3 regions of the Collibacillus ludicampi genome follow, and region 3 is predicted to be linked to each of the others. Evidence: a T-box and tRNA genes for the amino acid it is inferred to sense, from the RefSeq annotation. Region 3 holds a T-box; the other regions hold tRNA genes.
The links. A T-box is a leader RNA that pairs with one kind of tRNA and senses whether it is charged. The one in region 3 lies ahead of ileS (isoleucine--tRNA ligase), so its partner is inferred to be a tRNA-Ile.

Region 1: it encodes a tRNA-Ile, which carries the amino acid that the T-box ahead of ileS (isoleucine--tRNA ligase) is inferred to sense. The anticodon was not compared.
Region 2: it encodes a tRNA-Ile, which carries the amino acid that the T-box ahead of ileS (isoleucine--tRNA ligase) is inferred to sense. The anticodon was not compared.

Annotation. Positions count from the first base shown of each region.
Region 1 covers NZ_BOQE01000001.1:1,019,619-1,024,044, reverse strand. Annotated here, with positions in the region: gene argS (arginine--tRNA ligase) at 1-1,547, shown strand, start outside; gene DNHGIG_RS05185 (EamA family transporter) at 1,549-2,466, shown strand; tRNA gene DNHGIG_RS05180 (tRNA-Ile) at 2,755-2,831, shown strand; tRNA gene DNHGIG_RS05175 (tRNA-Arg) at 2,835-2,911, shown strand; tRNA gene DNHGIG_RS05170 (tRNA-Pro) at 2,921-2,997, shown strand; tRNA gene DNHGIG_RS05165 (tRNA-Gly) at 3,008-3,081, shown strand; gene DNHGIG_RS05160 (MFS transporter) at 3,211-4,368, shown strand.
Region 2 covers NZ_BOQE01000001.1:402,969-407,394, reverse strand. Annotated here, with positions in the region: gene ptsP (phosphoenolpyruvate--protein phosphotransferase) at 1-154, shown strand, start outside; gene DNHGIG_RS02210 (ATP-binding protein) at 286-1,671, shown strand; gene DNHGIG_RS02205 (hypothetical protein) at 1,742-1,906, opposite strand; tRNA gene DNHGIG_RS02200 (tRNA-Ala) at 2,404-2,479, shown strand; tRNA gene DNHGIG_RS02195 (tRNA-Tyr) at 2,485-2,568, shown strand; tRNA gene DNHGIG_RS02190 (tRNA-Met) at 2,574-2,650, shown strand; tRNA gene DNHGIG_RS02185 (tRNA-Ile) at 2,657-2,733, shown strand; rRNA gene DNHGIG_RS02180 (16S ribosomal RNA) at 2,846-4,396, shown strand.
Region 3 covers NZ_BOQE01000001.1:3,063,279-3,067,704, forward strand. Annotated here, with positions in the region: gene DNHGIG_RS15530 (cell division protein SepF) at 1-286, shown strand, start outside; gene DNHGIG_RS15535 (YggT family protein) at 295-585, shown strand; gene DNHGIG_RS15540 (YlmH family RNA-binding protein) at 589-1,368, shown strand; gene DNHGIG_RS15545 (DivIVA domain-containing protein) at 1,458-1,967, shown strand; T-box leader at 2,108-2,355, shown strand; gene ileS (isoleucine--tRNA ligase) at 2,559-4,426, shown strand, end outside.

The DNA.
Region 1 (4,426 bases), 2.0 Mb from region 3:
TCGCGCAAGAATTAGCGGAAAAAGTGAATGGCCAATTGTTGCCCCTCTTTGAGAAAGCGGTGCCGGTTGGCGGTTATCTGAACTTTTTTATAAAAAGGTCGGAAGGCGTGCGTGATATCTTGTCCGCCATTCAGAAACAAGGTGATTCTTACGGAAATACGGAAGCGGGCAAAGGAAAGACGGTTGCGATCGACCTTTCGTCTCCGAACATCGCGAAACCTTTTTCCATGGGACATTTGCGTTCGACAGTGATCGGAAACGCGATTTCCAATATCTTGGAAAGCCAAGGGTATAAGGTCGTGCGTATCAATCATCTTGGCGACTGGGGCACTCAGTTCGGCAAGTTGATCGTCGCTTACCGGATGTGGGGACAACAGCTCGATCTGGAGGATGAGCCGATCAAAAAGCTGCTGGATCTGTACGTGCGTTTCCATGAAGAAGCGGAGAAACATCCGGAATTGGACGAGCAAGCTCGTGCCGCCTTTAAAGCGTTGGAAGACGGACGAGAGGAAGAAGTCGCCCTTTGGAAACGGTTCATTGAGATTTCATTGGCGGAGTTCAAAGCGATTTACAAGAAGCTCGGCGTCGAATTTGACGCTTACAGCGGCGAGAGCTTCTACAATGATAAAATGGACGCTGTCGTTGAAGAACTCGAGCGGAAACACCTGCTTGAAAAAAGCCAAGGCGCGGATGTTGTCGATCTCTCGGCGTACAATATGCCTCCTTGCCTGATCCGCAAATCGGACGGAGCGACATTGTATGCGACGCGCGATCTGGCGGCGGCACTTTACCGCCATCGGGAATACCATGCCGACAAGCTTCTCTACGTCGTCGGCGGAGAGCAAAAATTGCATTTCCAACAAGTGTTTAAAGTCCTCGAACTGATGGGCTATGAATGGGCGAAAGAATGTACACACATCGCTTTCGGCATGATGCGTTTCGAGGGGAAAAAGATGTCTACGCGCAAAGGGCAGGTTGTTTTGCTTGAAGAAGTGTTGACGAAAGCGGTTGACCTGGCGCGGCAGATCATCGAGGAGAAAAACCCGAACTTGCCCGACAAAGAACAAGTCGCCGAAGCGGTCGGTGTAGGTGCGATCATTTTCAACGACTTGAAAAATAACCGTCTGCACGATATCGATTTTCACTGGGAAGAAGCGCTCAATTTTGACGGTGAGACAGGTCCTTATGTACAGTACACGTATGCGCGTCTTTCCTCCCTGTTGCGGAAGGGGAATTATGATCCGTCCCATGCGCGGATGCCGGAAGATCTGAGCGCCGTCACGGGAGATACCGAATGGTCCCTCGTCAAATGGTTAGGCCGCTTTGAAAATGTTCTGGATCGCGCGTCCGAGCAGTATGATCCGTCTCTTGTCGCTAAATATGTGATCGACATTTGCCAGTTATTCAACCGGTATTACAATACGACCCGCATTCTCGAGGGGGAAGCGGAAGAGATTGCACAGAAATTGACGCTCGTGGCATGCACCCGTACGGTGATCGGCAAGTGTCTCCATCTTCTCGGACTTAAATCGTTGGAGATGATTTGATTTGGAAAAATCAAGTTCATCCAGCCGCCTTTTGGCGATTTTCCTCGTGCTTTTGGGCGGGGCAAGCTACGGGTTGCTCTCGCCTCTCGTCAAAAGCGCCTACCACGCAGGGTTTTCTGCAGAAGATGTGACAAGCAGCCAATTCACCGCGGCGATGTTGGTGATCTGGATCGGAGCGTTTTTTCGCATCAAGCAGTTTCGCCTGTTGACACGCCGCGATTTGGGGATTTTGGCGATCATCGGTGTCTTGTCGACGGGTACGACGCTCTTTTATTACACGTCTCTGGTGTGGCTACCGGCATCATTAGCGATCGTGCTTTTATTCCAGTTCACGTGGGTGACGATGCTGATCGATTTTCTGGTTACACGAAAGAAACCGACGATCCACCGTTGGATCGCGCTTGCGTTGATCCTTGCGGGAACGGTCATGGCGGTGAATTTGTGGCATGAGGAATGGGGGAACGTATCCCTCTTGGGGCTGATCCTCGGCATTCTTTCAGCGGTGAGTTATTCGCTATTTCTTTATGTCAATGGCCGCATCCGAAGCAAGGCACCGGCGATCGTCAATTCTGCCGTGTTGGTCACTACTTCTGCCGTGACCATCTATTTCGTCTTTCCTCCGGCTTTCTTGTGGAACGGAACGCTTCCCCAGGGACTCTGGGTGTGGGCGTTTCTGATCGGGTGTTTGGGGCAAGTGATCCCTCCCGTTCTTTTTACCATCGGCATTCCAAAAATCGGCGGATCGCTGGCAGCTGTGCTGGGTGCGATCGAACTTCCGGTAGGTGTCGTTGCCTCTTTTTTGATCTTGCGCGAACCGATCTTGTTGATTCAATGGATGGGAGTCTTGCTGATCCTTGGCGGAATGATCGTCGCCCAATGGCAACCCGGAAAACGGAAGCTGAGCGCGGCGAAACCTTAAGCGTAAGGGACGGGGGCGGATCACCGCCCCAAAAATTTTTCCTTGTAACAAGGCTTCCCTTACAGTTGATTGTATAAAGCGAGAGCATCTACGAGCAAAAAGAAAGAACCGCAGTACATAATTGCCATGTTCCTGTTTTTTGTATATAAATCGATCGCTGTTTCCCTTGATCATAAGCGAGAAGCGTGTTATAGTATGAATCGTTCGCACGGATTCTCGCGCACATTGAAAAAAACACCATTGACATTAAAGTTGCAACCGTTTATTATATATCTTGTCTTCTCGTTCGGGCCTATAGCTCAGTTGGTTAGAGCGGCCGGCTCATAACCGGTTGGTCCCAGGTTCGAGTCCTGGTGGGCCCACCAGATGTGCCCGTAGCTCAGCTGGATAGAGCGTTTGACTACGAATCAAAAGGTCGGGAGTTCGAATCTCTCCGGGCACGCCATAATAGTTTCGGAGTGTAGCGCAGCTTGGTAGCGCGCCTGCCTTGGGAGCAGGAGGTCCAGAGTTCAAATCTCTGCACTCCGACCATATTTTCCTTGCGGGTGTAGTTCAATGGTAGAACTCCAGCCTTCCAAGCTGGTAGCGTGGGTTCGATTCCCATCACCCGCTCCAAAGGAAAAGACCATCTAGTTCAGCTAGGTGGTCTTTTATTGTTGGATCGCTCATCCATCTCGTGAGAACGGGATACATTTTTTATGCTTGCAAATACGACAGATGTTCCAAGTACATAGGAGGGCGGTTATGAAAAGACTGATCGCGATCATCTTGAGCATCGGGATCGCCGGATTAAGCCAAGGATTGGTCATTCCACTGCTTGCCTTCCTACTTGAGCGGCGTGGCGTGAACGAATTGATCAACGGATTGTCGACAACTTCCTTGTTTTTGGCAGTCCTTGCGGCTTCCCCTTTTATCGAGCCGGCCATTCGCAAGTATGGCGCCAAGCGGGTGATTCAAGGGGGAGCCGTTTTATCCATTCTTTCAGTGCTTGCATTTCCGCTGTTTGATCATCTGTATGCATGGATATTCTTCCGCTTTCTCATGGGGATTGGCTTGTCTGCCCTTTACGTTGCCACGGAAGTATGGATCAATCGGATCGTGGAGGCGTCAAGACGCGGGAGAATCTTTGCCATGTACGGACTGTCGATTGGAATCGGCATGGCGATCGGTCCACAGGGAATCAATTTGTTATCTTATGGTGTCTGGGTACCGTTTATCCTGTCTGCCATCCTGTTTGCCATTCCCGTCATATTGCTTCAGTTTGTTCCGGAAGAACCGTTTGAGATCGTAGAGGGGAACAAGAGATATTCCTGGCGCGCGATTATCCTGATGGCTCCTTTTGCCCTTTCCACGTCATTCGTTTACGGATTTATAGAAGGAGGATTGGCAGGCGATTTCCCGATCTATGCGTTACGCAAAGGGGCGTCTGCGGAGGAGTTATCGTTGGCGCTCACTTTTTTCACACTCGGGAGCACGGTTCTGCAGATTCCGCTCGGTTTTCTCAGTGATCGTTATAGCCGTGGCAAGACGCTCATGGTCACGTGCGTGTTTGGGGCGCTCGGATTTGCACTGCTTTCTTTTATAGAAAGTTCAGGCATGCTGTTCCTATGGATCCTCGGTTATACCGGCGGGGTCATCGGCTCTCTGTATTCACTGGGACTCGCGTATGTGGGGGACTCGATTACAAGTGAACATCTGCCTACCGCTAACGTGTTATACACGGCTAATTACGGGGTAGGAAGCATTTTAGGGCCTTCTGTGGGAGCGCTCATGATTCAAGTATGGGGACCCGATGCTTTTCCCTGGTTGCTGGCCGGTTTACTTGGAATATATGTGATTTTCGGTGTGATCACCCGCGTGTATCCATCTTTCGGGAAGCATGACGATCCGATCACCGGATGAACAAAATGTGTCATTTCGTATGGGAGTGCTTGTCGTTCATCAATCTGATATACTCAAT
Region 2 (4,426 bases), 2.7 Mb from region 3:
TGAGTTTAGCATGAGTGCATCTTCGATCTTGGATGCGCGCGCATGTATTACCTCCATCTCTTATCAAGAGGCGAAAACGTGGGCTGAAGAAGTTCTCCAATATAAAACGGCCGAAGAAATCGTGGAATTTCTCAAAGGAAAATTGGGGAAATAAATCGTTAACAATGATTGGGAGGGATTGGTCAAAAGATCAAACCCTCTTATTTTTTTTACAGTTTATTGCAACTAATGGTAGACGTAATGTAGTATTGTTAACAGAGATGTCTATTTGTGGGGGGCGATATGATGGACGAGCTGTATTCAACATATACACAAAGATTGCTTGATTTTATTCAAGATGGCAGTGAAGCCTCCATAAATCATGCATCGACTCTTGTGCACGACCTACGAAAGCGTGAGATCCAACTAGAAGAAATTGTGCCCATTCATTACGAAGTCATGCGTAGAATCACGGCGAGTGTGGACACGGAAGAAGAGTCCTATTTACATGACCATTCTTTGTTTTTCTTACTGCAAGTGATGACGAGTTATTGGATCTCCTGTGTTACGGTTCCACCTGTTCATCAATCTTTAAGAAGGCTCCAGCAGCAATTATATAAAACGTGGAATCATTTGGCTACCTACGAAACGATTCTTCAAAATATGGACACAAGTATTTTAATTTATGATCAAGAAGGTTTTATATCTTTCGTTAATATCAACATGGGAAAGATTTTAGGAATGCCGCGCCGGCGATTGTTGGGAAAAAGCATAGAGGAAGTGTTATCGAATGCCGGACGAGCAACTGGTATACTTCAGTTCATTCAGAAAATTTGCCAAGATCTTTTTCACAATTGCCATACGAAGAGTTTATATGAGTATACAGATCCTGATCAGCGGTATTTACATATTTCAGGATCTTATACAGATGCGGGTGACATTTTGATCAGTATCCGGGACTTAACTGAATTTAAAAAAATGGAACAGTCCGCCTTTCAGAACGAAAAATTAGCAATGCTTGGAAAGATTGCTGCGGGTGTCGCACATGAAATTCGTAACCCTCTAACATCTGTAAAGGGTTTTATCCAATTGCTGCAAAACGATCTTATTCAGATGGGAAAAGAAGATTACGTTAAGATTATTCTGTCTGAATTGGATCGTGTGAATATGATCATTCATGAATTTTTGTCTGCTTCCAAAACATCTCCCCCCGAAAAGAAAGCAGTGGAAATGAGCGAGATTCTCCGCGAGGTCGTGCTGCTTTGCCAATCGGAAGCGAATTTGCGTAACTGTGAGATAATAAGTGAGATGCCAGAAACTCTACCTCGGTTAATGGTGGATCGTCAGCAAATTAAACAGGTATTTCTTAATATTGTAAAAAACGCATTTGATGCGATCGAGGATAAACCTGGGAAAATTTTTGTCGGAGCTGACATTGAAGCGGGAAGTTGGTTACGCGTAACGATTCGCGATAATGGCAAAGGGATGGACGAAGAAACGATGAGCCACCTTTTTGAACCTTTTTTTACAACGAAAGAAAAGGGGACTGGATTGGGACTAGCAACGAGTTATCAAATTATAGAAAACCATAACGGAATGATCTACGTGGAAAGCCAGGTTGGCCGCGGGACGACGTTTACTGTGAAGTTACCGCTCTCAGACTATGAGAGGCAAGCGATTGCACTTGCTTAACGAGGAAATGTGGAGTTTTGTTTTTAGACAGAGAAAGACGCACATCTTTGCTATGCGTCTTTTCATGTATTTACTCTCTCTCACTGTTGTGAAATGGGGTGATTGTAACATTCCCTGTAAAACCATATTCGTCACGAAACCAATGTTCGGCTTCTTCTTGACTGGAGGCCAAAATAAAAGTTTCCCCTCTGGTTCCGTAATTGTCTGCCCACTCGATCTTGTAATCTTTCTTCATGTTCTTACGCTCCTCATTATCTTCATTCTACGTCGAAAGTATAGGCTGTGGATTGCTTTTCGCCTCATTTTATGTTTTGCGGATGTCAAAGAAACCTTTTCTTCCACACATGTTTTGGTTCATAGTATTTCGTTAGGATACGTTCAGACTACAGCTGCTTTTATAGTTTAGGCAATTTCACGAGAGGACATGCAGGGACGTTTTGATCCCTAAAATTATATGTAATAAGGAGAAAATGATATAAAATCGATTGAAAGAGAATGTGACGATTTTATGGCTGTATTTTTTGTTTAAATTTGTTCTGATATTATCATTGCGGATATCTTGTGAGCGTGATATTATATCAAACGTCGCCGCGAGATATGGCGTTGATAACAATATCGATTGGCGAGTGAGAAGAATAGGAAAGATTGAATAGAATCTCGCTTGCAACATGAATTACTGATATGATATATTATCAATTGTTTCATTTGTCTCGTTCATAACTTTCTCTCTGTGGGGGTATAGCTCAGTTGGTAGAGCACCTGCCTTGCAAGCAGGGGGTCAGCGGTTCGAATCCGCTTACCTCCACCAAACTTGGAGGGGTACCAAAGTGGTCAAATGGGGCGGACTGTAAATCCGTTGCGTAAGCTTCGTAGGTTCGAATCCTACCCCCTCCACCAGATATGGCTCGGTAGCTCAGTTGGTGAGAGCGACGGATTCATAACCCGTAGGTCGGCAGTTCGACTCTGCCCCGAGCCACCAAGATATGGGCCTATAGCTCAGCTGGCTAGAGCGCACGACTGATAATCGTGAGGTCAGTGGTTCGAGTCCACTTAGGCCCACCATGTAAATCCATATGTTTCGTTCCTTGAAAACTGAATCGTGCAGAAGAGAGCCACGATTGAACATTGCATGGGCTCTGCAAGAAGCCTCGCTTGCGAGGCGCAGAGCGAATTTTTCTTCGAGAGTTTGATCCTGGCTCAGGACGAACGCTGGCGGCGTGCCTAATACATGCAAGTCGCGCGGATGGAGAGGAGCTTGCTCCTTGAAGTCAGCGGCGGACGGGTGAGTAACACGTGGGTAACCTGCCTGGCAGACGGGGATAACGCTTGGAAACGAGTGCTAATACCCGATGCGCTCTTCACGGGCATCCATGAGGAGGGAAAGGCGCTTTACGGCGTCACTGCCAGATGGGCCCGCGGCGCATTAGCTAGTTGGTGAGGTAACGGCTCACCAAGGCGACGATGCGTAGCCGACCTGAGAGGGTGACCGGCCACACTGGGACTGAGACACGGCCCAGACTCCTACGGGAGGCAGCAGTAGGGAATCTTCCGCAATGGGCGCAAGCCTGACGGAGCAACGCCGCGTGAGTGATGAAGGTCTTCGGATTGTAAAACTCTGTCTTCCGGGACGAACCGATAGGTGAGGCAATGCTCCTATCCTGACGGTACCGGAGGAGGAAGCCCCGGCTAACTACGTGCCAGCAGCCGCGGTAATACGTAGGGGGCAAGCGTTGTCCGGATTCACTGGGCGTAAAGCGCGCGCAGACGGCTTTCTGCGTCCGGGGTGAAAACCCGGGGCTCAACCCCGGGACGGCCTTGGATACGGGAGAGCTTGAGGGTCGGAGAGGCAAGGGGAATTCCACGTGTAGCGGTGAAATGCGTAGAGATGTGGAGGAACACCTGTGGCGAAGGCGCCTTGCTGGCCGATTCCTGACGTTGAGGCGCGAAAGCGTGGGGAGCAAACAGGATTAGATACCCTGGTAGTCCACGCCGTAAACGATGAGTGCTAGGTGTTCGTGGGCTCATACCCATGAGTGCCGAAGCTAACGCATGAAGCACTCCGCCTGGGGAGTACGGTCGCAAGACTGAAACTCAAAGGAATTGACGGGGGCCCGCACAAGCAGTGGAGCATGTGGTTTAATTCGAAGCAACGCGAAGAACCTTACCAGGGCTTGACATCCCGCTGACCGGTCTGGAGACAGACCTTCCCTTCGGGGCAGCGGTGACAGGTGGTGCATGGTTGTCGTCAGCTCGTGTCGTGAGATGTTGGGTTAAGTCCCGCAACGAGCGCAACCCTTGTGTTGTGTTGCCAGCATTCAGTTGGGCACTCACAACAGACTGCCGACGACAAGTCGGAGGAAGGCGGGGATGACGTCAAATCATCATGCCCCTTATGTCCTGGGCTACACACGTGCTACAATGGGCGGTACAACGGGATGCGAAACCGCGAGGTGGAGCCAAACCCTGAAAACCGTTCGTAGTTCGGATTGCAGGCTGCAACTCGCCTGCATGAAGCCGGAATTGCTAGTAATCGCGGATCAGCATGCCGCGGTGAATACGTTCCCGGGCCTTGTACACACCGCCCGTCACACCATGGGAGTTGGCAACACCCGAAGTCGGTGGGGTAACCTCTCTGAGGAGCCAGCCGCCTAAGGTGGGGCCGATGACTGGGGTGAAGTCGTAACAAGGTAGCCGTATCGGAAGGTGCGGCTGGATCACCTCCTTTCTAAGGATGTAAAAGATGCTCTTCTTCTGC
Region 3 (4,426 bases):
CATTCTCTCCGAGCCAGAATGTTACAGTGATGCTCAGATGATCGCGGATTACCTGCGCGCGAGACGTCCGGTTGTGATCAATCTTCACAAAGCGCCTTTCGACCAGGCGATTCGCGTCATCGACTTCATCTCCGGCACGATATACGCGCTCGGAGGAAGGATGGATAAAATCGGGCATCAGATTTTTCTCTGCGCGCCGGAAAATGTTGATGTGCAAGGTTCCATATCGGAATTCCTCAATACGAAGGAAGAGCAACACCGGGTTTCACAAACACAATTGCGTTGAGGTGAAGAATGGAATTCTATCTTTTTAACCTAATCCGTTGGATCTTAAATATTTACTACTATATTCTCATTGCCCGTATCTTGATGTCCTGGGTGCCTGGTATGGAGAGAACGCCTATTGGAGGTATCCTTTACCGGCTGACAGAACCTTACTTGTCACCGTTTCGTCGTATCATTCCGCCCATCTCATTTGGTGGTATGGGGCTTGATTTGTCGCCAATCGTGGCGTTTCTTGCTTACAGTTTTCTTGAGGGCGGCATCTTTACCGTGTTGCGCAGTCTTTTCCATTGGGTGGGGTAGTGCGTGAAAAAGGATGTTTTTATGCATTACAGGCCGGAAGAGCGCCCATTCATCCAACGTGTGATTGAATTCGCGGAACGCACGGATGAACGCCAAACTCCGATGCTTACCGATTTTTTGGATCCGCGGCAAGTCATGATCGCGAATAATATCGCCCGCACGATGGGAACCGTCCAGATCTATACGTATGGCGGATATGAAGAAGCGGAGCGCCAACGTGCGCTCTTCTTGCCCCTTTATTGGCAGCCGGATGAAGGAGATTTCGCACTTGCATATTTTCGTGCGGAAATTATAGGGGATGGAAAAACAGTACAACATGGAGATTATTTGGGAGCGTTGACGGGTCTCGGCCTCAAGCGCTCCAAAATGGGCGATATCTCCGTGTACGACGGCGGTGCCGATTTTGTTGTTGCGCAGGAGATAGCAGACTATGTTCGTCTCCATCTTCATCAAGTGGGGAGAATGTCTGTCCGTTTACGGGAAATCGGAAAAGAGGATTTTCGTAACCCCAACGTACAGTATGCGGAGAAGGAATTCACGGTGATGTCCCTTCGTTTGGACGCGGTGGCAGCAGAAGGTTTCGGTTTGTCTCGCAGCAAGATTATTGAACCCGTGCGTTCGGGAAAAGTACAACTCAATTGGCAAGTGGCAGACGATCCGTCGACGCCCGTCGAGGAAGGCGATGTCATTTCCGTACGTGGAAAAGGTCGTTTACGCATATTGGAGATCGGTAAAACGACGAAAAAAGGTCGGACAGTCGTCCGTGTTGGGAAATATATATGATGGTAGGTTGATGAAACGGCAGGAATTGGCGGAACGGTGTCGAAATAAGTCTGTAAAGTTTTTGTATCGTATGTATGGAGGTGAAAGCTGTGCCATTGTCTCCTCTTGATATTCATAATAAAGAGTTTAGTCGCTCTTTTCGCGGATATAACGAAGATGAAGTTAACGAATTTTTAGACCAAATCATCAAAGATTATGAAACGTTGATCCGTGAGAACAAGGCTTATGAGGAAAAGATCGCCCAATTGGAAGAACGCCTCAAACATTTTATGAATCTGGAAGAAAGTTTGTCCAAATCGATCATCGTTGCACAGGAAACCGCGGAAGAAGTCAGAACGAATGCCCGCAAAGAAGCGCAATTAATCATCAAAGAAGCTGAGAAGAATGCAGACCGGATCATCAATGAGGCGTTTGTTAAATCCCGTAAAATCACAATGGAGCTTGACGAGATTCGTAAGCAGGCGGCCGTCTTACGCGCGCGTTTTCGCTCATTGATCCAAGCGCAAATGGAAATGCTGGATAACAAAGTTTGGGATGAACTTGTCGCATCGAAAGATGAAGAAGTGGAAATCAATGAATCAGTCGAGAACCAGGTTTGAAATTTTCGTTCTTTCATCATATAATATTTCACATACATATCCAAGCATGGGTTGATAAGGGTTTTCTAAAATCTGCTTTCTAACCTCGATGTACATCCCAGAAGCTCTTCGACTGAAGATTTTTTGGAACAACCTGAAGGATAAAGACGATGAATGGACCAGTACTGATGATCTGCTTTTACAGCGAACCGGAGAGGGTGCGAGCCGGGAAAGCGGACATTCAGGAAGATCAGCCATGAGTCGCTAGCTGAACCTCACTTTCGCCCGGATGTGAACAGTAAGCCAAGCCGGTTCGGCCCGTTATCGCCGTAAGAGTGGCCGTGTGCGCATATTTTGTTCATGCGGCAATTAGGGTGGTACCACGGGAATAGAACCTCTCGTCCCTTCATTAGGGATGAGAGGTTTTTTAACGTGCAGGAGAGTATACCATGTGGTATACATGTATCCGCATAGTATACTTTCACTTCGGGGGAAATAAGCTTCCGTGAGGATGCTTTTCGCTTCGTTGAACGAGCTTTCAAACTTTTTTACTCGTATTCGGATATGGGATGAAAGATTTGGACGAAATCTGTGGATTCAAGGAGGATCAATATGACTCTCGATTATGGCAAAACGCTCAATCTGCCGGAAACGAAATTTCCGATGAGGGGAAATTTGCCGCAACGTGAACCCATGATTCAAAAACGTTGGGAAGAAATCCGTCTGTATGAAAAAGTACAGGAAAAACAGGCGAATCGGCCGAAGTTTATTTTGCATGACGGACCGCCGTATGCGAACGGGAATATTCACCTTGGCCATGCGTTAAATAAGATTTTGAAGGATTTCATCGTCAAATCAAAGACGATGGACGGTTATAACGCTCCTTACGTTCCCGGTTGGGATACGCACGGGTTGCCAATTGAGCATGCAATTATTAAGAATAAAGGCATCAATCGGCATGAAATTTCAATTCCCGAATTCCGTGAGATGTGTAAAGAGTATGCATTGCAATTTATCGATAAACAAAGGGATCAGTTTAAACGCTTAGGTGTGCGGGGGGATTGGGAGCATCCCTATATTTCCCTTTTGCCGAAATATGAAGCGGAGCAGATTCGCGTTTTTGGTGCAATGGCGAAAAAAGGGTATATTTACAAAGGATTAAAGCCTGTGTATTGGTGTACTTCCTGTGAAACCGCACTGGCAGAAGCGGAGATTGAATATGCAGATAAAACGTCTCCTTCCATTTATGTGAAATTCCCAGTGATTGATGGAAAAGGAAAACTGCCTCATGACTCTTCGATCGTCATCTGGACGACAACACCTTGGACGCTGCCCGCGAATGTGGCGATTGCGGTCGGTTCTGAATATGAGTACGCGCTTGTGGAAGTGGACGGCGAGAAGCTCGTATTGGCGAAAGAGCTTGTGGAGAAAGTGCTCAAAGAAGCAGGTTTGGCAGATGGATATTCGATTCTGCAAACATGTAAAGGTTCCGAACTGGAGCATGTGATTGCGAAACATCCTTTATTTGACAGAGAGTCTCGTGTGGTCCTTGGAAATCACGTAACGCTTGATGCAGGAACCGGATGTGTGCATACGGCTCCCGGCCACGGGATGGAAGACTACGAAGTGGGACTTGCTTATGGTCTGCCGATTTTGGCTCCGATCGACAATCAAGGAAAGTTTACGAAGGAAGTCGAAGCGTACGAAGGGCAATTTTATCTCAAAGCGAATAAACAGATCACCGCAGATCTCCATGAGGCTGGGCGAATGTTGCATGAAGCAAAGACGGATCATTCCTATCCTCATTGCTGGCGATGCAAAAATCCCGTGATCTTCCGTGCTACAGAGCAATGGTTTGCTTCTGTTGACGCGTTCCGTGAGCAACTTCTGAAACAAGTGAAAGAAGTGAAATGGACCCCCTCTTGGGGTGAAATCCGCATGCATAACATGGTGGCAGACCGCCAAGATTGGTGTATCTCCCGCCAGCGTGTTTGGGGCGTACCGATCCCGATATTCTATTGTAAGGATTGTAACAAAGAACTGATCAATGAAGCGACCATTGAGCATGTGGCCAAACTGTTTGAAGAACATGGTTCGCAAGTTTGGTTTGAACGGGAAGCGGATGAACTGTTGCCTGAAGGAACCGTTTGTTCGTGTGGAGGTACGCATTTCCGCAAGGAAACGGACATCATGGATGTATGGTTTGATTCCGGATCTTCCCATATGGCCGTTTGTCAGCAACGCGATGAATTGGGATGGCCTGCCGACTTGTATCTGGAAGGTTCCGACCAGTATCGCGGTTGGTTCCAATCTTCATTGATCACCGGTGTTGCCGTCAAAGGCAGAGCACCGTACAAAGAAGTGCTCTCCCACGGATTCCTGCTGGACGGTGAAGGACGAAAAATGTCCAAGAGCCTGGGCAATGTCGTTGATCCGCTTAAAGTCATGGAACAAATGGGTGCGGATATCCTTCGGCTTTG